DNA from 2 places in the Streptomyces sp. NBC_01116 genome. Region 2 is predicted to be linked to the other one. Evidence: predicted binding sites of a transcription regulator. Region 2 holds the regulator's gene; the other holds the start of a gene.
The links. Region 2 encodes HspR, which represses chaperone genes until heat shock. Its sites were predicted from a motif close to TTGAGNNNNNNNNNCTCAA; they were not measured.
Positions count from the first base shown of each region.

Region 1: the regulator HspR is predicted to act here: its motif matches at 3,939-3,957, upstream of lon (endopeptidase La).

Region 1 covers NZ_CP108644.1:5,924,869-5,940,664, forward strand. Annotated here, with positions in the region: gene OG245_RS26250 (multifunctional oxoglutarate decarboxylase/oxoglutarate dehydrogenase thiamine pyrophosphate-binding subunit/dihydrolipoyllysine-residue succinyltransferase subunit) at 1-680, opposite strand, end outside; gene OG245_RS26255 (ATP-binding protein) at 963-2,039, opposite strand; gene OG245_RS26260 (response regulator transcription factor) at 2,036-2,773, opposite strand; gene OG245_RS26265 (spermidine synthase) at 3,007-3,726, opposite strand; gene lon (endopeptidase La) at 3,980-6,424, shown strand; gene OG245_RS26275 (polysaccharide deacetylase family protein) at 6,560-7,312, opposite strand; gene OG245_RS26280 (lysozyme) at 7,500-8,363, opposite strand; gene OG245_RS26285 (MarR family winged helix-turn-helix transcriptional regulator) at 8,623-9,105, shown strand; gene OG245_RS26290 (hypothetical protein) at 9,128-9,922, opposite strand; gene OG245_RS26295 (nitrate- and nitrite sensing domain-containing protein) at 10,286-13,618, shown strand; gene OG245_RS26300 (roadblock/LC7 domain-containing protein) at 13,615-14,094, shown strand; gene OG245_RS26305 (DUF742 domain-containing protein) at 14,091-14,507, shown strand; gene OG245_RS26310 (ATP/GTP-binding protein) at 14,488-15,138, shown strand; gene OG245_RS26315 (styrene monooxygenase/indole monooxygenase family protein) at 15,358-15,796, shown strand, end outside.
Region 2 covers NZ_CP108644.1:4,556,428-4,572,223, reverse strand. Annotated here, with positions in the region: gene OG245_RS19930 (pyridoxal phosphate-dependent aminotransferase) at 1-1,029, shown strand, start outside; gene OG245_RS19925 (YbjN domain-containing protein) at 1,117-1,662, opposite strand; gene clpB (ATP-dependent chaperone ClpB) at 1,862-4,447, opposite strand; gene OG245_RS19915 (pyridoxamine 5'-phosphate oxidase family protein) at 4,589-4,990, shown strand; gene OG245_RS19910 (hypothetical protein) at 5,120-5,440, opposite strand; gene OG245_RS19905 (hypothetical protein) at 5,437-5,712, opposite strand; gene OG245_RS19900 (helix-turn-helix transcriptional regulator) at 5,841-6,824, shown strand; gene OG245_RS19895 (LuxR C-terminal-related transcriptional regulator) at 7,057-8,043, shown strand; gene OG245_RS19890 (LuxR C-terminal-related transcriptional regulator) at 8,069-9,070, shown strand; gene OG245_RS19885 (hypothetical protein) at 9,189-9,713, shown strand; gene OG245_RS19880 (heat shock protein transcriptional repressor HspR) at 9,848-10,300, opposite strand; gene dnaJ (molecular chaperone DnaJ) at 10,302-11,492, opposite strand; gene grpE (nucleotide exchange factor GrpE) at 11,589-12,239, opposite strand; gene dnaK (molecular chaperone DnaK) at 12,236-14,089, opposite strand; gene OG245_RS19860 (sugar transferase) at 14,724-15,338, shown strand; gene OG245_RS19855 ((Fe-S)-binding protein) at 15,434-15,796, shown strand, end outside.

The sequences.
Region 1 (15,796 bases), 1.4 Mb from region 2:
TAGTTCATCGACGGCATGGCCTTGAGGGCCTGCACCATCGCGTACCCGATGAGGTGCGTGAAGGAGATCTTCCCGCCGCGGGCGCGCTTGAGGTGGTTGTTGATGACGATGCGGTTGTCGAAGAGCAGCTTCACCGGGACCGCGCGGACGGAGGTGGCCGTCGGCAGCTCCAGCGAGGCGTTCATGTTCTTCGCGACGGCGGCCGAGGGGCCGCGCAGCGTCACGTACTCCGGGCCGGCCGGAGCCTCGGTGGAATCGTCCGCCTTGGCCTTGGCGGGCGCGGCGGCGGGCTTCGCCGCCGCGGGCTTCGCCGGGGCCGGGGCCGGGGCGGCCTTGGCGGGGGCCGGCTGCGCGGGAGCCGCGGGAGCCGCCGGAGCGGGCGCGGGCGCGGCCTTCGCCGGAGCCGGAGCGGCTGCCGGGGCGGGCGCGGCCGGGGCGGCGGGCGCCTCGGTCACCGGTGCGACGCCGGGAACGGGCTTGTCCGCCGTGCCGGAGGCACCCGGCTTGTAGTCGGCGAAGAAGTCCCACCAGGCGCGATCGACCGAACTGGGATCCTGGAGGTACTGCTGGTAGATCTCGTCGACGAGCCATTCATTGGCGCCGAACGCAGCGGCCGGGTTCGTACCCGGGCTGGCTTGGTCGGTCGAGATGCTCGAGTTACTGGGGGACTGAGACGACACGGCGGCAACCGCCCTCTTCCGCTTCACAAGGTGATGGACAGCGGAAATCAAGGCTACGCCCCCCGAACCGTTCCTTGCAGGCCGGGCCGGTGCTTCGTCGTGCACATCACATCAGAAGGCGGGTTTCGGCGCAGGAAATGGCGGGAAACAAGCGAGGTTCCACTGCACTTCGGGTACGCGGGACCGAGGATACGGTCATCCGACCGTATGCCTGTGAGGTCCCGTGCTGGTAGGACACGGGAGAACGTGCCCTTCCGGTTCGACCCTATGTCAAGCGTGCCGTCAACCGCGCGGCTCGGGGATTCCCGGGAGGGTGACCTGGATGCGGCAGCCCTTCGCGGATTCGGCCACTCCGATCCGGCCGCCGTGCAGATCGACCGCCCAGCGGGCGATGGCCAGCCCCAGTCCCGTGCCGCCGTCGCTTCCCGGACCGTGCGGGGAGGGCGCCTGGCCCCGGTTGAAGCGCTCGAACACCCGGTGGCGCTCCGCCTCCGGGATGCCGGGCCCCTCGTCCACGACCTCCAGCTCCAGCGACTCGGGACGGTCCCCGCGCCGCGCGAGCACCGTCACCCGGCCGTGCGGCGGGCTGTGCTTGACCGCGTTGTCGATGAGGTTGGCGACCACCTGGTGCAGCCGCTCCGCGTCCGCGTGCGCGGTGAGCTCCGGCGGCGAGACGTCCAGATGCAGGTGGACGTCCGTACGGGAGTGATTGCCCGAACCCGAGGACAGGCGTCGGTGGGAGGCGGCGAGGTTGGCCTCTTTCAGTACGCCCGACAGATACGGCCAGACCTCGAAACGGCGGGCCTTGAGCGCCACCACCCCGTTGTCCAGCCGCGACAGGTCCAGCAGCGTCTCGACCAGCCGGCCGAGCCGCTCCGTCTGCTTCAGCGCCGTGCGCATCGTCTCCGGATCGGCGGCGGACACCCCGTCCACCACGTTCTCCAGCACGGCTCTGAGCGCCGCGATGGGGGTGCGCAGCTCATGGCTGACATTGGCGACCAGCTCTTTGCGATGCCGGTCCTCCGCCTCCAGATCGTCCGCCATGCGGTTGATCGTCTGCGCCAGGTCCCCCAGCTCGTCCCGCCGCCCGGCGCCGCTCACCCGGCGGGTGTAGTCGCCGTGCGAGATGGACCGGGCCACCGCTCTCATCTCGTCCAGCGGCGCGGTCAGACCGTGTGCCACGAACTGGGTGATCAGCAGCGTGGCGATCACCGAGAACACCGTGATGAAGCGGAACTCCGTACGGGTCCGCAACGCGACGATCAGCAGCCCCGTGGTGATGAACACCGAGACCACGACGAGCGTGCCGAGCTTGGCCTTGATCGAGAAGGGCCGCAGTCCGGACCCTGGCCGCGTCATGGCGCGGGAGTCTCCAGGGCGTAGCCCACGCCGTGCACCGTACGGATCCGCTCCGCGCCGATCTTCCGGCGCAGCGCCTTGATGTGGCTGTCGACCGTGCGGGTGCCCGAGGCGTCCGCCCAGTCCCACACCTCGGCCAGCAGCTGCTCCCGGGAGAGCACCGCGCGCGGGGTGTTGGCGAGGCAGACCAGCAGGTCGAACTCGGTCGGCGTGAGGTGGACGTCCTCGGCGCGCACCCGGACCCGGCGCTGCGCGTGGTCGATCTCCAGCTCACCCAGACGCAGTATCCCGCTGCGCGGGGTGACGGCGGCGAGCGCGGCGCGCTCCACCCGGCGCAGCAGCACGTGCACCCGGGCGGCCAGCTCCCGCATGGAGAACGGCTTGGTCATGTAGTCGTCGGCGCCGACCCCGAGCCCGACCAGCATGTCGGTCTCGTCGTCGCGTGCGGTGAGCATCAGCACCGGTACCGGACGCGTCGCCTGCACCCGGCGGCAGACCTCCAGCCCGTCGAAGCCGGGGAGCATGATGTCGAGCACCATCAGGTCGGGCTGCCAGGCCTCGGCCGCGTCCACGGCCGCGGGACCGTCCAGCGCGGTCTGCACGAGGAAGCCCTCCGCCCGCAGTCGCGCGGAAATGGCGTCGACGATCGTGGCGTCGTCCTCGACCACCAGCACCCGGCGCTGAGCCCCCGGGGTGGCCGCGACGCCGTTGTGGGTGGTGTGTGTCTGTTCCATCGCCCCGCCCCTGCCCGTTCTCGCGAGGGCCATTCCCCCGGAGGCACGGTTCTCGCTCGTGGATTTCGTGGGTGATCCTGTGTGCCGGTCAGCAGCGTAAAGGCAGCGGAGGGCTCCCGGCTACGCAGGGTGTTGCCCCGGAGGTGCGCGTCCGCCCCGACCGGGTGGCCGGATCGTCGGCCTTGTGCCGGTTGGCCCGTGCCGCCGCCGGTCCGCGTGTACCGGGAGGGGGTTCACACCGCCCGGCGTGCGAGATGGACCACGTCGGGCACACCTCGGGCAACGGCCACCTCTTCCGTCCTTACCTCACTGAACCCGGCATTCCGCAACGCCTGTTCGAAGGCCGGCGACGGCTGCGCGGACCAGACGGCGAGCACTCCGCCCGGGGTCAGCCGGTCGTGGCAGTGCGCCAGGCCGGCGGGGGAGTAGAGGCTTCCGTTGTCCTCCGTGACGGTCCAGTCCGGCCCGTTGTCGATGTCCAGGCACAGCGCGTCGTAACGCTCCGTGGCGGTACGGAGGTGGGCGACGAGATCCGTGTGCAGGATCCCGGTCCGGGGGTCGGCCAGCGCCGGCCCGGTGATCCGGTCCAGCGGCCCGGCCAGGTGCCAGTCCACGATCGCCTGCTCCCGCTCCACGACCACGATCCGCCCCCAGCGGCCCTCCTCGGCGGCCCGCACCAGCGAGAACCCGACGCCCAGCCCGCCGATCAGCACCGAGGGGCCGGTCCGTCCGGCGGGCAGGGCGGCCAGCGCGGCGTCGATCAGCAGCCGCTCGGAGCGCCCGTCGGAGGTGTCCATCAGGAAGCAGCCGTTGGCGATGATCTCGAAGTGTTCCCCGCGCTCCCGCAGCACGACTTCGCCGAAGGGGCCCTCGCGGCGGTCGAGGACGACGGGGGTGTCGGCGGAGCATGCCGGCATCGGGTCGGGGGCGGGCATCGCACGCAGCGGGTGCATCGCGGGCATCGGGTGGCTCTCCGGTCTCCGGTCGTGGCGGTGGGGTTCCGTCATCCTGTCCCGCGCCGGGGGTGAAGGCCAGCGAGTTCCCTCTTCCGGGGGGCGGGGAACAACGGCCCGTCCCGCGGTGCTCCCCGGGGGGCGGACCGGGGGAAAGCGGCTGATCGCTCAGAGCGAACAGGCGGTGGGGAACATTCGGCGGCTCAGGAGCATTGAGTCGACATAGCTCAACTTGCCTGCCGAAGGGGAGATCATGACTAACGAGTCCGAGGCGTTCACACCGATCGACCTGCCCGTGCTGCCGCTCGACGACGAGGTCGTCCTGCCCGGCATGGTCGTGCCGCTCGACCTGTCCGACGCCGAGGTGCGCGCCGCCGTCGAGGCCGCGCAGGCCGCCGTCCGTCCCGGCGGTGGCAAGCCCCAGGTGCTGCTGGTCCCGCGGATCGACGGCACGTACACGGGGACCGGTGTCCTCGGCACCGTCGAGCAGGTCGGACGCCTGTCGGACGGCGACCCGGGCGCGCTCATCCGGGCCCGCGACCGGGTCCGCATCGGCGCCGGGACCAACGGGCCCGGCCGGGCGCTGTGGGTCGAGGGGACCGTGATCGGGACCGCCGCCCCCGACCCCCTGCCCGGATCCGCCGCCGAGCTGGTCAAGGAGTACAAGGCACTCGCCACCAGCTGGCTGAAGAAGCGCGGCGCCTGGCAGGTCGTGGACCGGGTCCAGCAGATCGACGACGTCTCCGCGCTCGCCGACAACTCCGGATACTCGCCGTTCCTCACCACCGCCCAGAAGGTCCGGCTCCTGGAGACCGTGGACCCGATCGCCCGGCTGAAGCTCGCCATCCAGTGGCTGAGCGAGCACCTCGCCGAGCAGGATGTGGCCGAATCCATCGCCAAGGACGTCCAGGACGGCGTCGACAAGCAGCAGCGCGAGTTCCTGCTGCGCCGCCAGCTGGACGCCGTGCGCAAGGAGCTCTCCGAGCTCAACGGCGACCCGGACGACGCGTCCGACGACTACCGGGCCCGCGTCGAGGCCGCCGACCTTCCCGAGCACGTCCGCGAGGCCGCGCTCAAGGAGGTCGAGAAGCTGGAGCGGTCCAGCGACCAGTCGCCCGAGGGCTCCTGGATCCGCACCTGGCTGGACACCGTCCTCGAACTGCCCTGGACCGAGCGGACCGAGGACGCCTACGACATCCGCGGCGCCCGGGAGATCCTGGACGCCGAGCACGCCGGACTCGCCGACGTGAAGGAACGCATCACCGAGTACCTCGCGGTGCGCAAGCGCCGTGCCGACCGGGGGCTGGGAGTTGTCGGCGGGCGTCGCGGCGGCGCCGTGCTCGCCCTCGTCGGCCCGCCCGGCGTCGGCAAGACCTCCCTCGGCGAGTCCGTCGCGCACGCCATGGGCCGCGAGTTCGTCCGTGTCGCGCTCGGCGGCGTCCGGGACGAGGCGGAGATCCGCGGCCACCGGCGTACGTATGTGGGCGCGCTCCCCGGCCGTATCGTGCGGGCCATCAAGGAGGCCGGTTCGATGAACCCGGTCGTCCTGCTCGACGAGATCGACAAGGTCGGCTCCGACTTCCGGGGCGACCCGGCCGCCGCCCTCCTCGAAGTCCTCGACCCGGCGCAGAACCACACCTTCCGCGACCACTACCTGGAGGTCGAGCTCGACCTCAGCGACGTGGTCTTCCTCGCCACCGCCAACGTGCTCGACGCCATCCCGGAGGCCCTGCTCGACCGCATGGAGCTGGTCCGCCTCGACGGCTACACCGAGGACGAGAAGGTCGTCATCGCCCGGGACCACCTGCTCCCGCGCCAGCTGGAGCGGGCCGGACTGGAGAAGGACGAGGTGACCCTGGAGGAGTCGGCGCTGCGCAAGCTGGCCGGCGAGTACACCCGCGAGGCGGGCGTACGGAATCTGGAGCGGGCCGTGGCGCGGCTGCTCCGCAAGGTCGCCGCCCAGCACGAACTGGGCGACCGCGAGCTGCCGTTCGCGGTGACCGACGCGGATCTGCGCGGCCTCATCGGCCGCCCGCACCACGTGCCCGAGTCCGCCCAGGACCCGGCCGGGCGCCGCACCGCGGTGCCGGGCGTGGCCACCGGGCTCGCCGTGACCGGGGCGGGCGGTGACGTCCTCTTCGTCGAGGCGTCGCTCGCCGACCCGGAGACCGGGGCCTCCGGGCTGACCCTCACCGGCCAGCTCGGGGACGTCATGAAGGAGTCGGCGCAGATCGCGCTGAGCTTCCTGCGGTCGCACGGCGCGGAGCTGGAGCTGCCGGTCGCGGACCTCAAGGACCGGGGCGTGCACATCCACTTCCCGGCGGGCGGCATCCCCAAGGACGGCCCGAGCGCCGGCATCACGCTGACGACCGCGCTGGCCTCGCTGCTCTCCGGACGCCTCGTCCGTACGGATGTGGCGATGACCGGTGAGGTGTCGCTGACCGGACGGGTGCTGCCGATCGGCGGCCTCAAGCAGAAGCTGCTGGCCGCCCACCGGGCGGGCATCACCACCGTGGTGATCCCCCAGCGCAACGAGGCCGACCTGGACGACGTCCCGGCCGAGGTGCTGGAGAAGCTGGACGTCCACCCGGTCGCCGACGTCCGCCAGGTGCTGGAGATCGCCCTCGCCCCGGCTTCGGCCGCCCCCGTGGCCAGGACCGGGCCCAGGACCGAGGAGAGGATGCCCGCCGCGGCCTGACGGCGGAACGGCCGTACGCAACGGCCGTACGCAACGGTCTGTCCCGAACGGCTCCTGGACGGCCCGCTCCCCGAGTCGACGGGGGCGGGCCGTTCCGCGTGCCGTGCCGGACCGGTCGAGGGTGGTCCTCGGCGGTCAGGGGCGGTAGATCGTGCCCGGCTCCGGCACGGCCGGGGCCATCAGCTCGGGGACGGTCACGAAGGTGTAGCCGTCCTTCTGGAGCGCGTCGATGATCCCGGGCACGGCGGGGACGGTGCCCTTGTAGATGTCGTGCAGCAGGATGATGCCGTCCTTGCCCGCCTGGTCCAGGATCCGCTTCTCGATCAGCGCGGAGTCGTTCGTCGAGTAGTCCTTGGCGGTGGCGCTCCACAGCACCTGGGAGAGCCCCAGGTCCCTGCTGATGTCCGAGACCGTGTCGTCGGTGCGGCCCTGCGGCGGGCGCATCAGCCGGGGCTTCTTGCCGGTGATCTTCTCGATGGCCAGCTGCGTCTTCTCCAGCTCGGCGCGTATCTCGTCCGGCTTCCGGTCGGTCAGCACCTTGTGCGTCCAGGTGTGGTTGGCGACCTCGTGGCCCTCGTCCTCGATGCGCTGCACCACATCGGGGTACTTGATGACGTGGTGCTTGCCCAGCAGGAAGAAGGTGGCGTGCACCTTCTTCTCCTTCAGGATGTCCAGCAGCCTCGGCGTGTCCTTGCCCGGACCCGCGTCGAAGGTCAGGGCGATGCACTTGGCCTCGCGGCAGTCGACCGGCCCGAACGAGCCCTTGGCGTCGGAGGCCGCCTCCCCGCGTGCCGAGCCCGGCGCGGTGGTGTCCATCGAGCAGCCGCTCACCGCCAGTGTGAGCGCCGTCACCAGCGCCGCGGTCAACCCCACCTTGGACGACGGCATCTTTCTGGGCACGACACATCACTCCTCTGTGCGGGAAATTCCGCACAGGTGTGCGGCACGTCGAGGACTATACATAGTGCGTATACATGGAGTGCATAGTGGGGGCCGGGGCAGCGAGCAGCCCCGGTGACCTGGGATGCGGTCGCCGGGGCCGGTCGAGCGGTCGGTCGGTGCGGGGCCGGCCGGATCAGCCGTTGGCCAGCGCCTGTACGCGGTCGAGGGCGCCGTTGAAGCGGTTGTGGTCGCCGACCGTCGGGCCGGTCGAGGTGTACTGCCACATCGTGTGGAAGCCCCAGCCGGCGGGCAGTTCGCCGACCGTCGTGTTGTACCGGGCCACCCACAGCGGGTTGGTGGCGCCGAAGCCCGCGTTGTTGCCGGTGCAGTCCTTCCACCAGCTGGTCGCGGTGTAGATCACCGCGTCCCGTCCGGTGCGCGCCCGGTAGGTGTTCGTGAAGTCGCGGATCCAGTTGACCATCACCGCCTGGCTGAGCCCGTAGCACTGGGCGCCGTACGGATTCCACTCGATGTCGAGCACGCCCGGCAGGGTCCTTCCGTCCCGCGACCAGCCGCCCCCGTTGTCCACGAAGTAGTTCGCCTGCACGGCGCCGCTCGTGGTGTTCGGGGTGGCGAAGTGGTAAGCCCCGCGGATCATGCCGACGTTGTACGAGCCGTTGTACTGCTGCGCGAAGTAGGGGTTCTTGTAGTAGGTCCCCTCGGTGGCCTTCACGTAGGCCCACTTCACACCGCTGTTCCAGAGCGTCCCCCAGGCGACGTCGCCCTGGTGGCTGCTGACGTCCACGCCCTCGGTCTGGGCCGCCCGGGAGTCGCGCGGCAGGCCGCCCTGTCCGTCGTGCTCGATGACGCCCTGGCCCATCCGGGCGGTGCCGCGGGCGGGGGCGTCGTCGGAGGGGGCGGCGGCGGTGGCCGCGCCGGGCAGGGCCAGGAGGAGGGCGAGGGCGGCCAGGAGCGATCCCGCCGCGGCGAGGCGCCGACGGCGGGACCCGCCGGGCGTGCGGGACGTCCTGGGCGTGCCGGATCTGTGCGCGGGCATGAGCGTGCCTCCGGGGTGGGGTGGGGAGCCGGGAAGGGCGGGGTGCGGGTGCGGAGGTGCGGAGATGCGCCGGGGCCGTGACATGGTGTGTCCATGTCATAAGCCCCTGTCGCGGTTGACGCTACGCACGTAGACCCGGGTGCGGAAGAGGGCCGGGCCGCCGCCGTTGGTCTACTCCTGCGAAATACTGGCCGAACTGCGGCGTCGACCGGTCGCGGAAGAAGTTTTCATCGGCGGGAAACGTACGAGGGGTACTGACGTGCGCGGGAACGACAGCGAGCCGGAGCCGGGCGCGACGGGCGGAAGTGGTGTGGACCACGAATTTCTGGCACTGGAGCGCGAGCTGGCCGTGTTCCTGCGCCGGGCGCGCGCCACCTCGGGCGACATGGCCCGGGAGGTCCACCCCGAACTGGAGCCCGCCGCCTACGGCCTGCTCGTCCGCCTGGAGGCGGCGGGCCGGCAGCGGGCCACCGAGCTGGCCGCCTACTTCGGCGTCGGCAAGGCCACCATGAGCCGCCAGCTGCGCTCCCTGGAGAACCTCGGGCTGGTGGCCCGCGAACCCGACCCGGCCGACGGGCGGGCCTGGCTCGTCCATCTCACCGACGACGGCCTGGCCCGCTTCCGCAGCGTCCGGGACGCCCGCCGGGGGCGCTACGTGCGCAAGCTGGCCGACTGGGACCGGGCCGAGGTCGCCGAGCTGGCCCGGCTCCTGCACCAGTTGAACGCCCGCGCCGAGAGCTGAACCGCCCGGCCGCCCGTCGCGCTCAGTCCAGCTCCACCAGGAGCGCGGTGGCGTCGTCGTGCGTCTTGCCCCGCCCCAGCCGTACGCGCCCGGCCTCCGCGTCGGCGGCCTCCAGCTCCCGCACCCGGTCGATCAGGCCCTGCGGCCCCGCCTTCCGCAGCAGCTCCAGCGCATCCGCCCAGTCGCCCTCGCCGAACACCTCCGTCCAGCGGGTCGCGCCGTCCGTGAGCGCGGCGAGGGCCCGGACACCGGCCGCCGGCGTGCTGCCCGTCACCGCGCGCGCCGCCACCGACGGATCGGCGGCGGCGGTGAAGAAGCCGCCCTCCTTGTTGCGCACCGTGGCGTCGGCGATCTCGTTCGAGGCGAGCGAGCCCGGCGGCAGTCGGTCCAGCCGGTCGTCGAGGACCGCCCGGACCGTGCCGTCGAGGGACTCCAGCAGCAGGGCCGAGTCGGAGAGCACCAGGTGCTCGATCACGCGTTCGTCCCAGCGGGCCAGCACCACGGTTGCCTGAGGCGTACGTACGTGAGAAAGGTCACAGGTGGCTCGATGCGTGTCGGCTGTACGGGAGATGGCCTCGGCCAGGACCTCGGTCAGCGTCAGGTCGGTGCGGGAACCGGACAGTTCCACCAGTGCGCCGCCCAGTCGCGCGGTGAACCACGGCACCGAGTGCACACAACCGTCGTCCCCCCGCGGTGGGGTGACGCCGTCCAGCAGGACCAGTACACCGCCCTGGCCGGACGCGGGAAGGGCCCCGGAGGCCCAGTCCTCGTTGGGGTGTTCGGGGCTTCCGGGCGCGGTGGCGAGTTCGATGCGCATACCGCCAGTCTGCACGAGCCCTTCACCATCTCCGCACGCGGCCGGAAACGGCCTGTACCAGCAGGTCAACGCGTGCGCACGGGGCGGAAGGGGCGGCTCCGGAGCGATGCGGGCGGGCATCCTCCCAAAGGCTGCGCGGAAGTTCCACCCCGTGGTCCACGCATGGTCAGAGGCGCGCCGGGGGAGACTTGTTCGCCAACTCAAGAGTGATGTTCACTCCTTCGAGTGGCGGAGCGGTTGATGCGCGCCCCCCTCTCAAAAGCGCTGGAATGGTCGGAAGCCGTACCAGGAGCGGGGCGCCCTTCCATGTGACCGTGCGTCACCTCTGCTTCAAGGGTGGACGAGTCAAGATTGCGAGCACCGGTGCAGAAGAAGCGGCCGCGGAGCAAGGGCACGACGCGCGACGGTTCCGGGGCGACGCCTCCGGCGCCCGGTGCGGAGAAGCGGACCGTGCGGGTGCGCAGCCGACTGGTCGCCGGTGTCGCGGTCGTCGGCGTCATCGTCATAGCGGCGGGCGCCCCCGCCGTGCTCGGCGCCTCCACCGATCTGACCGAGTCCCAGCGGCTGGTCACCCTCGCCGAGCTGAACCAGCAGGCGGTCACCCTCGGGCACGCCCTCGCCGACGAGCGCGACGCCATCACCGCGTACATCGCCGACGGCCGGGACGAGAAGGCCGACGACAGCGACGGCGCGAAGAACCGCACCGCCCGCACCACCCGCGTCGACCAGCAGATCGACGAGATCCACGAGGCGGCCTCCGCGGCCCTGCGCCGCGACCTCTCGACGGTTCCCTCCCTGCGCCGTGAAGCGCTGACCGGCAAGGGCTCCGCCCTGGAGGCGCACCAGGCGTACTCCGACGTCATCGCCAAGCTGCACGGCATCGCCGCCGAGCTGGCGGAGAAGACCCCGCCGCGGGCCGCCGACGCCACCCGGGCCCCGCTCACCCTCGGCGCCGCGTCCGAACAGGCCGCCGCCACCCGCGGGCTGCTCCTCGCCGCGCTCGCCGTGCCGAGCCCCGAGCCGACCGGCCAGACGGACCCCTTCACCGGGCTGCCCGTGGCGACCGAGGACGAGGGCGACACCCGCGTCGGCCGCGAACGCGACGAGCTGAGCGCCGCCGCCCAGCAGGCCCGCGTCCGGGAGCAGGCCGCGCTGGCCGACTTCGACCAGGCGGCGGACCCGGAGGCCCGGGACAGGCTCTCCGCCACCGTCACCGGATCCCAGGTCAACAACGCGGAGAAGTACCTCACCCGCCTCACCGACCGCCCCGAACTCTCCAAGGCGGAGCGCGGGACCAGCCCCAAGAAGCTGGAGGCCGCGCTCTCCGGCCGCGTCGACCGGATGCGCAGCGTCGAGTCGGCCCTGACCACCGGCCAGGTCCAGCACCTGGAGGGGATCCGCGACGACGACGTCACCGCCCTCGAACTGAGCATCGCCCTGCTGGGCGGCTGCTTCCTGCTCGCCGTCGGCGTCTCCACCGCCGTGGCCCGCACCCTCACCCAGCCGCTCGCCGTCCTGCGCATCGGCGCCGCGCGCCTCGCCGAGGACCCCGAGAGCGCCGAACCGGTCCGCTACACCGGCCGCAACGACGAGTTCGCCCAGGTCGTCCGGTCGATGAACTCCCTGCACGGCAGGCTCACCACCCTCCACCAGGACCTCGGCGGACGCGTCGGGAGCCTCACCGAGGAGCGGTCCAAGCTGATCGCCGGCCGCGAGACCCTCGTCGCCCAGCGGGCCGAGCTCCAGTCGGAGGCCGCCGAGCTGGCCACCCAGCTGGAACAGCTGCGGAACACGGTCAACCACACCTTCGTCAACCTCTCGCTGCGCACCCTCGGGCTGGTCGAGCGGCAGCTCGGCGTCATCGAGGGCCTGGAGGAGCGCGAGCAGGACCCGGAGCGCCTGGCCACCCTGTTCAAGCTCGACCACATGGCCACGGTCATGCGCCGGCACAGCGAGAACATGCTGGTCCTCGCGGGCGCGGAGCACGGCCACGGCCACGCGGAGCCGATCCCGCTGGTCGACGTGGCGCGCGCGGCCGTCAGCGAGATCGAGCGGTACGAGCGGGTCACCATCCAGTCCCTGCCGCCGCACGCCCAGATCGCCGGGTTCGCCGCCGACGACCTCAGCCACCTCCTCGCCGAACTCCTGGAGAACGCGACCTCCTTCTCGCCGCCCGACTCCCAGGTCGAGCTGTCGGGCTGGCTGCTGGAGAGCGGCGAGGTGATGCTCTCGGTGTCGGACACGGGCATCGGCATGTCGACGGTCCGGATGGGCGAACTCAATGCCAGGCTGGCCGACCCGGCCTCGTTCGAGCCGGGGGAGCGGCACATCGACATGACCGGGGCCGGACTGGGTCTCCAGGTCACGTCGTTGCTGGCCGCCCGGCACGGAGTACGGGTCCAGCTGCGCGAGCAGAAGGGGAGTGGTGTGACGGCCGTCGTCGTCCTGCCGAGCGCTCTGCTCCCCAACTCCCTGCCCGCCTCCTCGCCGCCCGCCGTGCAGCTGCCCGGTGAAGCGCCCACGCTCAACCTGCCGGGCTCGGTGGCGGAGGCGAACTCCAACGCTCTGCCCAGCCGTTCACCGCTCCCGCTCCCGGCGGCGGCCGGCCCCGGGGAGCCCGCCGAAGCGGAGCCGACCCCGGCCCAGACTCCGGCCCCGACTCCGGAGCCCGAGGCCGCTTCGGACCTCGGGGCGGACAGCGCCCCCGACGGGGACAGCGCCCCCGAGGCGGCCGGCGAGCCCCTGCCCGCGGTCGACCCGCTGATCGTCGCCGCCGAGCGGACGATCCGCGAGAACGCGGCGGCCGAGGAGACCGCGATTCAGGAGACGGCGGCCGGGAACGCGGCGCTCGACGAGGCCCCGGAAGCCATCGTCGTACCGCGGCGGGAGCAGGACGCGAGCCGGCAGGACCAGGACGCGCGGCAGCCGGTCGCGGAACCCGGTACCGGGACCGAAGCAGTCGCCGGCGCCGGTGCCGGTGCCGAAGCAGAACCCGCGGCCGGGACCGAGTCCGGAGCCGAGTCCGGCACCGGGGCCGGAGCCGAGTCGGACTCCGAGATCACCCTTCAGGTCCGGCTCCCGAAGCCTCCCCCGGCCCCGGCCGACCCGGTGGCCCCCACGGCCCCCGACGTCCCGGCGGCAGGCGGCACCCCGGCCGTCCCGGCCACCGCCGACCCGTACGCGATCGGCCCCGACCGCCACGAGCGCCCGGCCGAGACCGGCCCGGGGGACCAGGACCCGGACGGGCCCGCGTTCCGCGCGCCCCACGCCGAAGCGGCCGCGGCCCCCGCCGAAACGGTCCCCGGCCCCCGCCGCCCCGAGGCCGGACGAATTACGGACAAGGGGCTGCCGAAGCGCACCCCCAAGGTGGTCCGGCCCGACGCGACCCCCGCTCCCGGGCGCACCGGCAGCCTCGACCGGGACGCCCTGCGCCGCCGGCTCGGCAGCTTCCACCAGGCGGCGAAGGAGGGCCGGCGCGACGTCGAGGCGGAGATCGCCGGGACCGGCGGCATCACCGTCGCCGACTCCGGGGGCGTAGCCGACGGGCGTACGGGGCACGAGAACACCATCGCGCACGCCACAGGCGCCGCACAGGACGCACGTAACGCAGGGACCGCACGGAACGCCGGGACCGGCGGCCGGGCGGACGGTCGGAACGATGAGACGGGGGACACAGTCGAGGAGGCACGCAGTTGACTGCGCCCAGCACATTCGGGCTGAGTAACGAAGCCCGGAACCTTCACTGGTTGCTGAGCAATCTCGTGGAGGAGGTGCCAGGGGTCCACTCGGTCACCGTCGTCTCGTCCGACGGCCTGATGCTGCTCTCCTCCGACCCCGGCCATCACGGCCCGAAGGCCGCCGGACCGTCGGACGGCCCCAGGGGATCCAGCGCCGACCTGGCCACGATCGTCTCCGGCATCGGATCGCTGACGGTCGGAGCGGCCAAGCTGATGGACGGGGGCGGCGTCAAACAGACGATGGTGGCCATGGACGAGGGCAGCGTCTTCGTCATGTCGATCAGCGACGGCTCCCTCCTCGGCGTCCACGCCACCCCGGACTGCGACATGAGCGTCGTCGCCTACCACATGGCCCTCTTCGTCGGCCGGGCCGGACACGTACTCACCCCCGAACTCCGCAGTGAGCTGCGCACATCGATGGAGAGCGCCCTGTGACCACCGCCGCCGCAGAACCCGCCCCCCGGCTTCCCGTCCGCGGGGCGGAGAAACGCCCCGCCCGGGTCCGCCCGTACTCCCTCACCGGCGGTCGCACCCGGTTCGGGCACGTCCTGCTGGTCGAGACGTTCGTCGCGGCCCTCGAAGCACCCGACGAGCGCCGCGAACTCACCAACGGCAACCTCGCCTCGCGGGTCATGCCGGAGCTCCGGGCCATCGTCGAAATCTGCTGCCGGATGCGTACGGTCGCGGAGATCTCGGCCTTGTTGAAGATGCCGCTCGGAGTCGTCCGGGTGCTGCTCAGCGACTTGGCCGACCAGGGAAAGATCCGCGTGTACGGAACCGGCCACGGCGCCGGCCAGCCCGACCGCGCACTGCTCGAAAGGGTGCTCAATGGACTCCGCCGTCTCTGAGGCGCCGCTCTTCGCCCCGCGCCAGCCGGGGCCCCGGGAACAGGCCGAGGAGTCCCTCCAGGCCTGGCAGCTCGACCACACCCGCGCGCCCACCGCCACCAAGATCGTGGTGGCGGGCGGATTCGGCGTCGGCAAGACGACGTTCGTCGGCTCGGTCTCCGAGATCACACCGCTCCAGACCGAAGCGCTGATGACCCAGGCCAGCGAGGAGACCGACGACCTCTCCGCGACGCCCGAGAAGACCACCACCACCGTGGCCATGGACTTCGGCCGGCTGACGCTGGAGGACGACCTCGTCCTGTACGTCTTCGGGACCCCGGGCCAGCAGCGCTTCTGGTTCATGTGGGACGACCTGGTGCGCGGGGCGATCGGCGCGGTCGTCCTCGCCGACACCCGGCGGCTGGAGGACTGCTTCCCCGCGCTCGACTACTTCGAGAGCTGCCGGCTGCCGTACATCGTGGCCGTCAACCACTTCGAGGGGACGCCCGGTTACGAGGCGGAGGACGTCAGGGAGGCCCTGACCGTACCCCCGCAGGTCCCGATAGTGATCATGGACGCTCGTAACAGGATCACGGTCGTCGAGTCGCTGCTCGCCCTGGTGGGCCACGCTCTCGACGCCACCCCCGCCTAGGGCCTCTCGTGTGGATCATGTCGGGCTCGCGGGGTCCGGTGCGCGCACCTGCGGCGTTGTCGTCAGTCGCCCATGCTCCGCAGTGACTCCCTCCTCCGCCTTGCAGCCGCACGCACCGGACCCCGCTCCCTGATCCGACCTGATCCGAACGAAAGACCCTAGGCCCTGCCGGGGCGTCCCCCTGGACCTCCTCGAAATCAGAGACAACGGAGAGCCGCGATGCGGAAGATACTCATAGTCGGAGCCGGCCAGTCCGGGCTCCAGCTCGCCCTGGGACTGCAGTCCAGGGGCTACGAAGTCACCCTGATGTCCAACCGCACGGCCGACGAGATCCGCACCGGCCGGGTCATGTCGACGCAGTGCATGTTCCACACCGCGCTCCAGCACGAGCGGGACTACCAGCTGAACTTCTGGGAGTCCCAGGCCCCGAGGATCGAGGGCCTCGGCGTCTCCGTCGCGGCCCCCGACTCCTCGCGTGCCGTCGACTGGGTCGGTAAGCTGGACGGCTTCGCCCAGTCCGTCGACCAGCGCGTGAAGATGGCCGGCTGGATGGAGACCTTCGCCCAGCGGGGCGGCCAGCTCGTCATCCACGGGGCCGCGGTCTCCGACCTGGACTACTTCTCCCGCACCTACGACCTGGTGATGGTCTCGGCCGGCA
Region 2 (15,796 bases):
GAGATCCGGGAGGCGGCGGTCCGGGCGCTGCGCGCCGGGCACGGCAACCAGTACCCGCCGGGCCCCGGCGTCCCGGAGCTGCGCACCGCCGTCGCCGCCCACCAGGAACGCTTCTACGGCCTGACCTGGTCCCCGGACACGGAGGTCCTGGTGACGACCGGCGCCACGGAGGCGATCGCCGCCTCCCTGCTCGCCCTCCTCGAACCGGGCGACGAGGTCATCGCGTTCGAGCCGTACTACGACTCGTACGCCGCCTGCATCGCCCTGGCGGGCGCGAAGCGCGTACCGCTCACCCTCCGCGCCCCGGACTTCCGCCCGGACCTCGACGAACTGCGCACCCTGATCACCCCGCGCACCCGCCTCCTGCTCCTGAACACCCCGCACAACCCGACCGGCGCGGTGCTCACCTCCGACGAACTCGCCGGGATCGCCGCCCTGGCGGTGGAGCACGATCTGCTGGTGGTCACCGACGAGGTGTACGAGCACCTGGTCTTCACCGGGGCGCACCACCCGATCGCCGCGCTGCCAGGGATGCGCGGGCGCACGGTGTCGATCTCCTCGTCGGGCAAGACGTTCTCGTACACCGGGTGGAAGATCGGCTGGGTGACCGGGGACGCGGCGCTGGTGGCCGCCGTGCGGGCGGCGAAGCAGTATCTGACCTTCGTGAGCGGAGGCCCGTTCCAGTACGCGATCGCCGAGGCGCTGGCCCTGCCCGACGCCTTCTTCACCGACTTCCGCGAAGGCATGCGCCGCAAGCGGGACCTGCTGGCGAAGGGGCTGCGCGCCGCGGGCTTCCGGGTGTACGAGCCGGAGGGGACGTACTTCATCACCACCGACATCTCCCCGTTCGGCGACGAGGACGCGGGCGCCTTCTGCCGCGCGCTCCCCGAGCGCTGCGGGGTGGCGGCCGTGCCGAACTCGGTCTTCTACGACGACCCGGAGGCGGGCCGCAGCCAGGTCCGCTTCACCTTCTGCAAGAAGGACGAGGTGCTGGAGGAGGCGGTGGAGCGGCTGGCCCGGCTGGGCTGAACACGCGGACGGCCCGGCGGCCGGTCGTGACGACCGGCCGCCGGGCCGTTCCCGTTCGCTGCGGGGAACTAGGAGCCCTGCGGGGAACTAGGAGCCCGCGGGCTCCTCGCCCTCCGTCTTGCCCTCGGCGGGCTGGATGCCGAGGCGCTCGACGAGCCACTTGTCGAACTCGATCGAGGCGCGGACCCAGCTCACCGTCGAGGAGACGAAGTGCTCCAGGCTGACGCCGGTGCCGATGAGCATCTGCGCCTCACCGATCAGCCGGACGGAACCCGCCTCGCCCTCCTCGCCCTCGTGGGCGTGGGTGTAGACCTTGGGCCACAGGGTGCGGCGGTTCCAGTCGTCGATGGCGTCCAGCAGGACGGGACGCTGGTCGAGGTCGTGGGGGCGGTCGTAGAACGTGCGGACCGAGAAGACCTGCTGCTCCTCCTCGCCCCGGAACATGAAGTACGTCCGGAACTCTTCCCACGGCGCCGCGAGGTCGCCCTCGTCGTCGACGACGTACTTCAGCTCCATCTGGTCGAGGAGCTGCTTGACGAGGTCCTGGTCAGGGACGACGGGGCCCTCCGGTCCTGCCGCCTGCGGTTCGGGCTGGCCCCCGAAATTAGGAATCGAGGACGGATCGATGCTCACCGTTATTTCCCTTCGTGCGGTTGCGGCCATCCTCTCCCATGGCGGGCGGGGCATGGCAAGCCCGGACGGCCCCTATCCGCCACAAGCTGACAGAGAGCGGGTGGGGACGGGAGCCGCCGGGCACGTCTCCACGGACTGCGATGTTCCGTGACCGGCGGTGACGACCTGCTGGGGCCGTCGGGGCGACCGGGTGGGGTCGTTACGAGGCGGGGCCGACGCTCAGCCCGTCCTCGACCCGCTCCACCCGTACGGTGTCACCGTCGCGGACCTCTCCGGAGAGGATCTCCTTCGCGAGCCGGTCGCCGATCGCGCTCTGGATGAGCCGGCGCAGCGGCCGCGCCCCGTACGCCGGGTCGTTGCCCTCCTCGGCGAGCCAGGCCAGCGCCTCCGGGGAGACCTCCAGGGTGAGCCTGCGGTCGGCGAGGCGCTTCGCCAGCCGGTCGATCTGGAGCCCGGCGATGTGCGCGAGCTCCTCGCCGGACAGGGCGGAGAAGACCACCAGGTCGTCGAGCCGGTTGATGAACTCCGGCTTGAAGGAGGCCCGCACCACGTCCAGCACCTGCTGCTTCTTGACCTCGGGCTTGACCAGGGGGTCCATCAGGAACTGGCTGCCGAGGTTGGAGGTGAGGACGAGGATGGTGTTGCGGAAGTCGACCGTGCGGCCCTGGCCGTCGGTGAGCCGGCCGTCGTCGAGGACCTGGAGCAGGACGTCGAAGACCTCGGGGTGGGCCTTCTCGACCTCGTCCAGCAGCACGACGCTGTACGGGCGGCGGCGGACGGCCTCGGTGAGCTGGCCGCCCTCCTCGTAGCCGACGTAGCCGGGCGGGGCGCCGACGAGGCGGGCGACGCTGTGCTTCTCGCCGTACTCGCTCATGTCGATGCGGATCATGGCCCGCTCGTCGTCGAACAGGAAGTCCGCGAGCGCCTTGGCCAGCTCGGTCTTGCCGACGCCGGTGGGGCCGAGGAAGAGGAACGACCCGGTGGGCCGGTCGGGGTCCGCGATCCCGGCGCGCGTGCGGCGTACGGCGTCGGAGACGGCCTGCACGGCCTCGCTCTGCCCGATCAGCCGCCTGCCCAGCTCGGACTCCATCCGCAGCAGCTTCTGCGTCTCGCCCTCCAGCAGCCGCCCGGCCGGAATGCCGGTCCAGGCGCCGACGACGTCCGCGATGTCGTCCGGGCCGACCTCCTCCTTGACCATGGTGTCCTTGGAGGCTTCCTGCTCCGCCTCGGCGGCCTCCTCCAGCTCCCGCTCCAGGCCGGGGATCTCCCCGTACAGCAGCTTGGAGGCGGCGTCGAAGTCGCCGTCACGCTGGGCGCGTTCGGCCTGGCCCCGCAGCTCGTCGAGGCGCTCCTTCAGCTCACCGACCCGGTTGAGGCCCTGCTTCTCCTTCTCCCAGCGGGCGTTGAGGCCGCGCAGCTCCTCCTCCTTGTCGGCGAGGTCGCGGCGCAGCTTCTCCAGGCGCTGCTTGGACGCGGGGTCGGACTCGTTCTTGAGGGCCAGCTCCTCCATGCGCAACCGGTCGACGGAGCGCTGGAGTTCGTCGATCTCCAGCGGTGAGGAGTCGATCTCCATACGGAGCCGGGAGGCGGCCTCGTCGACGAGGTCGATGGCCTTGTCGGGGAGGAAGCGGGAGGTGATGTAGCGGTCGGAGAGGGTGGCGGCGGCCACCAGCGCCGAGTCCGCGATCTGCACCTTGTGGTGGGCCTCGTAGCGGCCCTTGAGCCCGCGCAGGATCGCGATGGTGTCCTCGACGGAGGGCTCGGCGACCAGCACCTGCTGGAAGCGCCGCTCCAGGGCGGGGTCCTTCTCGATCCGCTCGCGGTACTCGTCGAGCGTCGTCGCGCCGACCATGCGCAGCTCGCCGCGGGCCAGCATCGGCTTGAGCATGTTGCCCGCGTCCATGGCGGAGTCGCCGCCGGCGCCCGCGCCGACGACGGTGTGCAGCTCGTCGATGAACGTGATGATCCGGCCGTCGCTCTCCTTGATCTCGGAGAGGACGGTCTTCAGACGCTCCTCGAACTCGCCGCGGTACTTCGCGCCGGCGACCATCGCGCCGAGGTCCAGCGAGACGAGACGCTTGTTCTTCAGGCTCTCGGGAACGTCGCCCTTGACGATGCGCTGGGCGAGCCCTTCGACGACGGCGGTCTTGCCGACGCCGGGCTCACCGATGAGCACGGGGTTGTTCTTCGTCCGGCGCGACAGCACCTGCACGACGCGGCGGATCTCCTGGTCGCGGCCGATGACCGGGTCCAGCTTGCCCTCGCGCGCGGCGGCCGTGAAGTCGGTGCCGAACTTCTCCAGGGCCTTGTACTGGCCCTCCGGGTCGGGTGTGGTCACCCGGCGCCCTCCCCTGCTCGTCTCGAATGCCGCCAGCAGCTTCTTCGCACCGGCGCCCTGCCCGTCGAGGATCTCACCGGCGCGGCCGCCCTTGGCCGCGATGCCGATCAGCAGGTGTTCGGTGGAGATGTAGTCGTCGCCCAGCTCCTTCGCCCGCTGGGCGGCGTCCTGGATGACGGCCAGCAGCTCGCGGTTGGGAGCCGGCGGGGCGACGGTGGAGCCGGTGACGCTGGGCAGGCCCCCGAGCAGCCGCTCGGTCCCGCCCCGCACCGCGGCCTGGTCGGCCTCGACGGCGGCGAGCAGGTCGGTCACGTTCTCGTTGTCCTGGCCCTCCAGCAGCGCGAGCAGCAGGTGCCCCGGGGTCAGATCGGCGTGCCCGTCCTTCACGGCCCTGCTGGTGGCCGCGTTGATGGCGTCCCGGCTCTTGTTGGTCAGCTCGGCGTCCACGTGTGGTTACTCCTCCTCGCAGCTGGTGGGTCGTACGTCTCCGTTGACTCGATCAACGTACACAAAGTTGAGTCTATTCCACTCAAGGCGATGCGCGCACGCGCCGCGCGCACCCGAGGACCGGCCTCGTACGCTGCCCCCATGGCAGACGTACACGACCCCGCTCCCGCCTACGTCGCGTTCTGGCGCGAGAGCCACCTCTCCACCCTGACGACCCCACGCCCGGACGGCACGCCGCACGTGGTGCCGGTGTGTGTGACGTACGACCCGGAGGCAGGGGTGGCGCGCGTGATCACCGACGGCGGCAGCCGCAAGGTCGCCCACATCCGGGCCGCCGGCCCCGGCGGCGCGCGCGTGGCCGTCTGCCAGATCGACAGGGCCCGCTGGGCGACCCTGGAGGGCCTCGCGGTCGTCCGCACGGAGCCGGAGGCCGTCGCGGACGCTGAGGCCCGCCACGAGGCGCGCTACGGCCGCGCCCCGCGGATCAACCCGACCCGGGTCGTCATCGAGATCGCCCTCGACCGGGCGCTCGGAAAGGTCTGACGGGTCCCCCCGGACACCGCCCCCGCAACCCCGTACGGGAACAGCACAACGGCGCCACCGTGTTCAGGTCACGGTGGCGCCGCTGTGTGGGGGAAGCGCCGGAGCGATAGGTGACGACGGGGGAATCGCTCAGGCACTGCGGGGGGTGGCGGAAAGGGGTTCTGCGTCGAACAGCTCGTGGTCCCGCTGATCGAGGTTGACGAAGATCATGCCGTACCTGACGGCACAGCGGACCGGCTGCGGCGCACCGCGCGGCCGACGGAGACAGCGATAGGCGCGGACGTCCTCGTCCTCTTCCATCACCACGACGATCGGCTCTCCGAACAGGGTGACCATCAACGAGTCGCCACGGCGGGGGAGGGCCGTGAGCAGATCGATGAAATGCCACCCTGAGCGATAGGCGGTTGCCATCTCGCGCCGGAAGGTGCGGTCGTCCGGCGGGGTGGTCATGCGACCGTGCGGGCCGGAGCGACCCAGCCGATGTCACCCGGGGTCGCGGCGGGCGAGACCCAGCCGATGTCGCCCTTGACCGCGGCGGGCGAGACCCAGCCGATGTCACCCTGGACCGCGGCGGGCGAGACCCAGCCGATGTCACTGGGCGCTGCGGCCCGAACAGTCTTCTGCTCGCCGCTGCCGCCCATGGCGCCGACGCCCGTCAGCCCGAGTCCAAGGGCCGCGACGAACGAGGCGGCAAGCGCCGAGCGAAGCATTCGCTTGTACATAGTCGGCTTCGTCCTCACTTGTGGATTCTTCTCCCCCGCACCTAAGACGATGTCCCACCTGGGCACGCGAACACCACTGGGTCGATGCATCATGTTCCTGAATGTTCAGGAACCTGGGGGGTGGAGAAATGACCACAAGCCACACAAAGAAGACACATCCTCACGGGATCACCGAACTGTGCGAGGCAGGGGGACGTCTTTACGCCACCGCACTCCGGTCCGGCCGCATCGCCCGGTCCGAGCTGGAACCCGCTCCGTGCCTGATGGAGTTCGCCCTGCTCCATCCCGACCCGGACGACGCCGGCTGGCTCCGGCCGGTACCGCCGTCGGCGGCGCTGGCCCAGCATCTGCATCCCATAGAACGCGAGATCCAGGAACGCCGACGCCATTCGGTGGAACTGACCGAGTCCTTCGAGCCTTTCATGGACATCAGCGCCCAGGGCCCGCCCACGACGCACGCCATCACCGTGCTGGAGGGCGTCAACCGGATCAACGCGGCCCTCGACCTCGCCACCACGGAGTGCCGGGCCGAGGTGCTCACCGTCCAGCCGGGCGGCGGACGCAACGAGGACCAGCTCAGCAAGTCGCTGGAGCGCGGACTGTCCGTCGTCCACCGCGGGGTGCGCATCCGCACCCTCTACCAGCACACGGTGCGCCACAGCCCCAGCACCCTGGCCTACGCCGAGCGCATCGCCAACGACAACGTGGAGATCCGGACGCTCGAAGAACTCATCGAGCGCCTGATCGTCTTCGACCGCACGGTCGCCTTCATCCCCGCCCAGGACGACCGCCAGGTCGCCCTCGAACTGCGCCACCCCGGCCTCGTCGAATACCTCGTGAAGGTCTTCGAACAACTGTGGACCCGTGCCGCACCTCTCCTCGAAGAGGTCAAGTACGACCCGATGCCCCAGGGAATCAGCGGCGTTCAGCGTTCCATCGCCCAACTCCTCGTCGAAGGGCACGTCGACGATTCCATCGCCCGCCGGCTCGGCATGAACGTCCGCACCTGCCGTGCGCACGTGGCCAAGCTCTCCGCCGCTCTGGGCAGCAGCAGTCGCGCCCAACTCGGCTACCTGATCGCACGTTCGGGAATCCTGGACCACACCCCCTGAACCCCCGGGCGCTCCCCTTCTCCCTCCGTCCCCGCTCCCCCGTCCCCGCTCCCCTCCCACCCGGAACACGGCCGCACAAGCCCACCCGGAACGCGACCGCACAAGGGGGAGTAGGCGGCCGCGTCCCGCGCTGTCGGGACCCCCCCGGAATCCCCGACAGAGCGAGCCTTTCGCGCCCTCTAGGCTTTGGCCACCGTCATCTTGTTGCAGTGCGAGAAGTGGGGGGCCCACAATGCACACGGAGGGGACGAACCGGACCCACGCGCACGGGAACAGGGAACTGTGCCCGCCCGCCGTCCGGCTCTACGGGACAGCGCTCCGCGACGGCCGCGTCGCCCGCGCCGCGACCGGGCCGGTCCCCTGCCTCATCGAGTCGGCCCTTCTCCAGCCCGACCCGTTCGACGACGCGTGGCTGCGCCCCGTACCGCCGTCGGCCGCGCTGGCGCACCTCCTGGGACCCATCACCCGCGAGATCGACGAACGCATCCGGCTCACCGCCGCGCTGAGCAGTTCACTCGCCCCGCTGACGACGGTGGCCGTCGACGACCCGAACCTCGCCATCACCGTCCTCGAAGGCGAGAGCCTCATCGCCGGCTCCCTGCGGAACGCCTCGGCCGCCGCGAGGGAGGAGGTCCTCACCGCGGAGCCGGGCGGCAACGGCCCGGCCGACGGCCTCCGGGAGTGCCTGGAGAACGCACGGACCGTCATCGCGGCCGGCGGCCGCGTGCGCCACCTCTACCAGCACCCCGCGCGCCACAGTCCGGAGATCGCCGCCTACGCGGCCCAGCTCCCGGCCGACCGCCTCCAGGTCCGCACCGTGGAACGGACCATCGAACGGCTGACCGTCTTCGACCGGACGGTCGCCTACGTCCCGGCGACGGCCGAGCGCACCGCGGCCCTGGAGATCCGCCATCCCGCGCTCGTCCGCTACCTGGTCCAGGTCTACGAAGTCCTGTGGGCGCAGGCCACCCCGTACAGGCGACAGCCCGCCACCACCGCCCCCGTCACCGACGTCACCGCCGTCCAGCTCGGCATCGCCCGCCTCCTCGTCGAAGGCCACGTCGACGACGTCGTCGCCCGCAGGATGGGCATCAGCGTCCGCACCTGCCGCGCCCACATCGCCCGGCTCACCCGGACACTCGGCGCCACCAGCCGCACCCACCTCGGCGCACTCCTCGTCCGGTCAGGCATCGTCGACGCCGACCCGCCCGGACCCTGACCACCACCAGCCGAAAGGGCGACCGATGCGCACCGGGGCCGACGACCCACCCGCAGCTCCACACGTCCCGCACTCCCCGCACGAACTCTGCCCACCGGCGATCGGCCTCTACGCCGAGGCGCTCCGCACGGGACACGTCCCCGAGCCCGACGCCGCCCGCGCGCCCTGCCTCGTCCCGCTCGGGCTGCTCCGCCCCGACCCGGACGACCCGGGCAGGCTGCTCCCCGTACCGGCGGCCGCGGCGCTGACCCGGCTCCTCGGGCCGCTCGCCCGGGACCTGGACGAGCGGCTGGCCTCCGCCGCCGCCCTCGTCGACGCGCTGACGCCGCTGGCCTCGATCGCGGGCCCCGCCCACGGCTCCACCTTCACGGTGCTCGAAGGAAAGCCCGCCATCCGGTCGTCCATCGAGGAAGCCGTCCACGCGGCCGAGAAGCACATCCTCACCCTCCACCCCGGCAGCAAGCGCCCCGGGGCTCTCCTGGTCCGGGCGAGGAACGAGGCCCTGGCACCTCTGCGACGCGGCGTGCACATGCGCCACATCTACCAGCACTCCGCCCGCTACCACCCGAATCTGAAGGACTACGTGGACCGGCTGCCGGAGGAGCGGCTGGAGATCCGCACCATGGAGCAGACCCCGGAGCGGATGTTCGTCTTCGACCGGACCACCGCCTTCGTCGCCGCCTCCGCCGACCGCGACATCGCCCTCCGCATCACCCACCCGGCCGTCGTCCGCTACCTCGTCCACGTCTACGACGTCCTGTGGGCCGGAGCCACACCGTTCGAAGCGCCCCTGGAGACCGCGCTGCCCGGCGCCCCCGTCACCGCCGTCCAGCTCGGCATCGCCCGCCTCCTCGTCGAAGGCCATGTCGACGACGTCGTCGCCCGCAGGATGGGCATCAGCGTCCGCACCTGCCGCGCCCACATCGCCCGGCTCATGCAGGCCCTCGGCGCCACCAGCCGCACCCACCTCGGCGCACTCCTCGTCCGGTCGGGCATCTCCGAGACGGACCGGCGGACACACGGCTGACCGGCGGCAGCCGGACGACGGCCCCCCGAACTCCCCGGCCACCTGCGAGAATCCCGCACGTCAGGCCTGACCGACCTGACGCATCACCGCCACGCGACCGAAGGACCACGAGAACCGGATGACCGACACCACCCCCCTACCCGCCGCCGTCGAGGACGACCACCACGGGGGCATCGTGGTCGAACTCACCGGAGAGCACGGTGAGATGCTCGTCGTGAGCGGCGAGGGAATTCCCCGCGTGGTCCTCACCCGCGCACCCGGCACGGAGATCGACGACCACATCGCCATCGGCACCCGCGACCCCCGCCGGCTCACGCTCACCGTGGACGGCCGGGAAGCGACGATCAGGCCGGGCAAGGGAAAGCTCCGCCGCCGGTCCTACCGGGTCGACGTCCGCTGCGCGGGTACGTCCTACCGGCTCGTGCCCGACTCGATCCCGAGCAGTCGGCTGACCCGGGCCGGCAAGCACCTCGGGGACTTCTCCTCGGACGGCGATCGGCGGGTGATCGCGGAGTGGCGGGCCGGAGCCGCCGTCGAGCCGGCCGACGCCGCGATCGGCTACGCGCTGGCCGCCGCGTTCGGCACCGGCGGCCTGCCGATGTGGATGATGGCGGTCGAAGCGGTCAGCGAGCTCCTGCCGTAGGCACCACGCTCGGCACACGTCAAGGGGCCGGGAGAGCGGATGAACGCTCTCCCGGCCCCTTGACGTGTACGGAGCGTACGAAGGAAGCCGCTGGACTCCGGTCCGTCGGCCGCCGACCGGTCCGTCGGCCGCTTCTAGTCCGTCGGCCGCTTCGGCTTCGGCCGCCAGACCACCAGCGCGCTGGTCTGCTGCACGTCCTGGTACGGCACCAGGTCCCGGCGGTACGAGGCGTGCACCTGGGCCTCGCGCTGCTGCATGGCGACCGCCGCGCCGTCCACCGCCGCCGAGAGCTCGGCGACGCGCTGCTGGAGGGCCGCGACCTGGTTCTCCAGCTCGATGATCCGCTTGATGCCCGCGAGGTTGATGCCCTCGTCCTGCGACAACTGCTGCACGGCGCGCAGCAGCTCGATGTCGCGGGCCGAGTAGCGCCGGCCGCGCCCGGCCGTACGGTCGGGGGAGACCAGGCCGAGACGGTCGTACTGACGCAGTGTCTGCGGGTGCAGGCCAGAGAGCTGGGCCGCGATCGAGATCACGTACACCGGTGTCTCATCGGTCAGCTGGTACGGATTGCGTCGACGGCCGTCCATCTCAAGCTCCCTTCGCAGCCTGGAACAGTTCCGCCCGCGGGTCCTCGTCCGCGGTCGCCTTCCGGTAGGCCTCCAGGGCGTCCCTGGCCTCCTGGCCGAGGTCCCGGGGAACCGCGACCTCCACGGTGACCAGCAGATCGCCGCGGGTGCCGTCCTTGCGCACCGCGCCCTTGCCCCGGGCGCGCATCGTACGCCCGTTGGGAGTGCCGGCGGGGAGCTTCAGGGTGACCGGGGGGCCGCCGAGGGTGGGGACCTTGACCTCGCCGCCGAGCGTCGCCTCCGGATAGGTGACGGGCACGGTGACCGTGAGGTTGTCGCCCTTGCGGCCGAAGACCGGATGGGCGTCGACGTGGACGACGACGTACAGATCGCCGGCCGGGCCGCCGCGTTCGCCGGCGCCGCCCTTGCCGCGCAGCCGGATCCGCTGGCCGTCGGAGACGCCCGCCGGGATCCTCACCTGCATGGTGTGCGCCGACTTCGCCCGGCCGCTGCCCTTGCAGACGTCGCAGGGGTCCTGGGCGATGAGGCCCCGGCCCTTGCAGTCCACACAGGGGTCGGTGAGCGAGAAGCCGCCGCCGCTGCCGCGCGAGACCTGGCCGGTGCCGACGCAGGTCGGGCAGACCCTGGGGGTGCCGTTCTTGTCGCCGGTGCCGGAACACGCCTTGCAGGGCGCCTGGCTGGACATCCGCAGCGGGACCGTGGCCCCGTCGACCGCCTCGGTGAAGCTGAGCGTCACCTCGGACTCGATGTCCTGGCCGCGCTTGGGCTGGACCCGGGTGCCCGTGCCGCCGCGGTTGAACAGCCCGCCGAAGACGTCGCCGAGACCGCCCCCGCCGCCGAAGCCGCCGGCCGCGCCGCCCTGGGCACCGCCCGGGGCGCCGCCTCCGAAGAGGTCGCCCAGGTCGAAGTTGAAGTTGCCGCCGGCACCACCGGGGCCGGGGCGGAAGCCGCCGTTGCCGAAGAGGGCGCGCGCCTCGTCGTACTCCTTGCGCTTCTTGGGGTCACCGAGGACGTCGTTCGCCTCGGAGATCTCCTTGAAGCGCTCCTCCGCCTTGGCGTCGCCCTTGTTGGCGTCCGGGTGGAACTCGCGGGCGAGCTTCCGGTACGCCTTCTTGACCTCGGCGTCGGTGGCGTCCTTGGGGACGCCGAGGACCTTGTAGTAGTCCTTCTCGACGAAGTCCTTCGTGCTCATCGACGTCCCTCCTTCCGGACGATCGGCCGAGCGGCCGGCCCGTGGGCCGGCCGCCGGGCCGGTCGGTGGACACCGTGGTGGTCAGACGCGTTGCCGTCAGACCTCCTCGGTGCCACCGCTCTCCTCGTCGTCTGTCTTCTCTTCCTTGGCCGCGGCGGGCGTGGCGCCCGGCTGCGGCTCGGCGACGGCCACCCGCGCGGGGCGGATGGTGCGCTCGCCGATGCGATACCCCGGCTGCAGGATCGCCACGCAGGTCGTCTCGGTGACGTCCGGCGCGTAGCTGTGCATCAGGGCCTCGTGGATCGTCGGATCGAAGGGCTCACCCTCCTTGCCGAACTGCTGGAGGCCCAGCTTCGCGACGGTGGTCTCCAGCGATTCGGCCACCGACTTGAAGCCGCCGACCAGCTCGCCGTGTTCCCGTGCGCGGCCGACGTCGTCGAGGACGGGCAGGAGCTCGGACAGGAGGTTCGCGACAGCGATCTCCTTGACCGTGACCCGGTCCCGCTCGACGCGGCGGCGGTAGTTCTGGTACTCGGCCTGGAGCCGCTGGAGGTCCGCGGTGCGCTCACCGAGCGCGGTGCGTACCTGGTCCAGCTGTGCGGTCAGACCGACGGTCGGGTCGAGGTCCCCGGCCGGGGCCGCCGTCTCCTCCTCGGAGGAGTCGGCAGCCTTCGGCTCGGCGTCATCAGGGGTGGCGCCGGAGGGGACGTCGGGCTTCTCCTCGAAGCCCGGAGTCTCCTCGGTCACGCCGCACCGCCCTTGGTGTCCTTCTCGTCGTCCACGATCTCGGCGTCGACGACATCGTCATCGGCCTTGCCCTGGGCGTCGCCCGGGGCGTCGGCGCCCGGGGTCGCACCCTCGGCCTGGGCGTTGGCGTACATCGCCTGGCCCAGCTTCTGGGAGACGGCCGCGACCTTCTCGGTGGCCGTGCGGATCTCGGCGGAGTCCTCGCCCTTGAGCTTCTCCTTCAGCTCGCCGACAGCGGTCTCCACCTCCGTCTTCACGTCACCGGGGACCTTGTCCTCGTTGTCCTTGAGGAACTTCTCCGTCTGGTAGACGAGCTGCTCGCCCTGGTTGCGCGACTCGGCGGCCTCGCGGCGGGCGTGGTCCTCCTCCGCGTACTTCTCGGCCTCTTCGCGCATCCGGTTGACCTCGTCCTTCGGCAGCGAGGAGCCGCCGGTGACGGTCATCTTCTGCTCCTTGCCGGTGCCGAGGTCCTTGGCGGCGACGTGCATGATGCCGTTGGCGTCGATGTCGAAGGCGACCTCGATCTGCGGCACACCGCGCGGGGCCGGCGGCAGACCGGTCAGCTCGAACATCCCGAGCTTCTTGTTGTACGCCGCGATCTCGCGCTCGCCCTGGTAGACCTGGATCTGCACGGACGGCTGGTTGTCCTCGGCCGTCGTGAAGATCTCGGAACGCTTGGTCGGGATCGTGGTGTTGCGCTCGATGAGCTTGGTCATGATCCCTCCCTTGGTCTCGATGCCGAGGGACAGCGGGGTGACGTCGAGGAGCAGGACGTCCTTGACCTCGCCCTTGAGGACACCGGCCTGGAGCGAGGCGCCGATGGCGACGACCTCGTCCGGGTTCACACCCTTGTTGGCCTCCTGGCCGCCGGTCAGCTCCTTGACGAGCTCGGCGACGGCGGGCATACGGGTGGAGCCACCGACGAGAACGACGTGGTCGATCTCGGAGAGCTGGATGCCCGCGTCCTTGATGACGTTGTGGAACGGGGTCTTGCAGCGGTCCAGGAGGTCCGCGGTCAGCTGCTGGAACTGCGAGCGCGTGAGCTTCTCGTCCAGGTGCAGCGGGCCCTCGGCGGACGCCGTGATGTAGGGCAGGTTGATCGTGGTCTCGGTCGAGGACGAGAGCTCGATCTTCGCCTTCTCCGCGGCCTCGCGGAGACGCTGGAGAGCCATCTTGTCCTTGGACAGGTCCACGCCGTGCCCGTTGGCGAACTGCTTCACCAGGTAGTCGACGACGCGCTGGTCCCAGTCGTCACCACCGAGGTGGTTGTCACCGTTGGTGGCCTTCACCTCGACGACGCCGTCGCCGATCTCCAGGAGGGACACGTCGAAGGTGCCGCCACCGAGGTCGAAGACGAGGATCGTCTGGTCGTCCTTGTCGAGGCCGTACGCCAGCGCGGCGGCGGTCGGCTCGTTGACGATGCGCAGGACGTTCAGGCCCGCGATCTCGCCGGCCTCCTTCGTCGCCTGACGCTCGGAGTCGTTGAAGTACGCCGGGACGGTGATGACCGCGTCGGTCACCTTCTCGCCCAGGTAGGACTCGGCGTCGCGCTTCAGCTTCTGCAGGATGAAGGCGCTCATCTGCTGCGGGTTGAAGCTCTTGCCGTCCAGGTCGATCTTCCAGTCAGTGCCCATGTGGCGCTTGACGGAGCGGATGGTCCTGTCGACGTTGGTGACCGCCTGGCGCTTCGCGACCTCGCCGACGAGCACCTCGCCGTTCTTGGCGAAGGCGACGACGGACGGCGTGGTCCTGGCGCCTTCGGCGTTGGTGATGACGGTGGGCTCGCCGCCTTCGAGAACGCTGACGACGGAGTTAGTCGTGCCCAGGTCGATGCCGACCGCACGTGCCATTTCAATTCCTCCAACTGACTACTTGAGTGGATCTGACTCAAGAATGCATGACGCCGACGTCGGAGTCAACAGACCTGAGTCTCTTACGCTCAACTTAAGTGCTCACATAGAGCACACCCAGGGCACACCCGCCCTCCGCCCGCCCTCCTGGGCCACCCCACGACCGCACCCGCGCACGCCACACCCCTCGCGCACCACCCGACCCACCGTCTCACCGTGGGATCGTTCTGTCACAAAATGCCGCGAGACGGCCACAACCGTCCCCGACTGGCAGGTTTCACCGTGGATCGTCACACCATCGAACCTCGAACCCCGGGCGGGCGCGATGCAGAACGCGAGGAAGCCGCGCGTACGGCGGAAGAACCAGAGAAGCCTGAAGAGCAACCAGAGAGGCCAGCAGGACCAACAGGTTCAACAGGGCCAGAAGAAGGCCCACAGGAACCCACAACCTGAGCAGCCCCAGCAACCTCCACAACCTCAGCAACCTCCACAGCCCCGACAGCCCCAGCGGTCGCAGCAGCCCCAGCGGCCGCGACGCCCCCGGCCGACACCTCCGCACCCCCGGCCACCCCAACCCTCACCCCCGTACAGGAGCGAGACGGGCACGGTCAGGGGCCAGTTCCCGTCACGCCCCGTGGCACGCCTGGCCGGCCTCGCCGACCGGGCCGGGCGGCTGGCGGACCGCTTCCTCCCGCGCACACCGGCCGAAAGGGTCCTGGACCTGGCCCTCGGAACCGCCCTGCTGATCCTGACCGCCCCCGCCGTAGCCGTCGCGGCCCTCGCCCTGAGCGCGCGGCACACGCCGGGCGGCGCCTGGGACCGCCGCCCCAGGACCGGCCTGGGCGGCCGGGTCTTCGAACTGCGGACCCTGCGCACCCGGAGGCTCCGGCTGGACCTGTTCTCCCGCCTGCCCCACGTCGTACGCGGCGACCTCTCCCTGGTCGGCCCCGCCCCACTGGCCCCGGGCGACCCACGGGCCACGGGGCCCGGAGCCCGGCAGTGGCGACAGGAACTGCGGCCGGGGCTGACCGGACTGGCACAGGTACGCGCCCGTTCCGGCATGCCGTGGGACGACCCCGCTCTGCTGGACCAGCACTACGCAGAGCACCATGGAGTGGTGCTCGACCTGGCGATCCTCGCCGAAGCCGCACGCGCCCCCCTGCGGACGCGGCTCCGGAAGGCCCGCCGGACCAAGGCACACCTGAGCGACGCAGATCACCGACGACCCGGCTACAGCACGGTGGAATAAGTGGATAGTGTCAGCACAGACTAATTAAGTTACTGCTTAGTAGTAGCGGGTAGCAGGAACAGAACCCCGCTCTCGCAGGCCCGAGGAGCCCCGAAATGCAACTCGCCGCGATCATTGTGTCGCTGGTGCTGACGGTCGTCGGCGTTGCGCTCATCACCCGAGCCGTCGCGCAGATCTACCGCTTCGTCCGTCTCGGACAGCCGGTACCAGCAGGCAGCCGCACCGACGACCCCAGGCAGCGGACGATCACCCTGATCAAGGAGTTCGTCGGTCACACCCGCATGAACCGCTGGGGAATCGTGGGCGTCGCCCACTGGTTCGTCGCGGTCGGCTTCCTGACCCTGGGCCTGACGATCGTCACGGCGTACGGCCAGCTGTTCAAGGCCGACTGGGTGCTGCCGTACATCGGCACCTTCCTGCCGTACGAGGTCTACATCGAGTTCATCGCGCTCGGCACG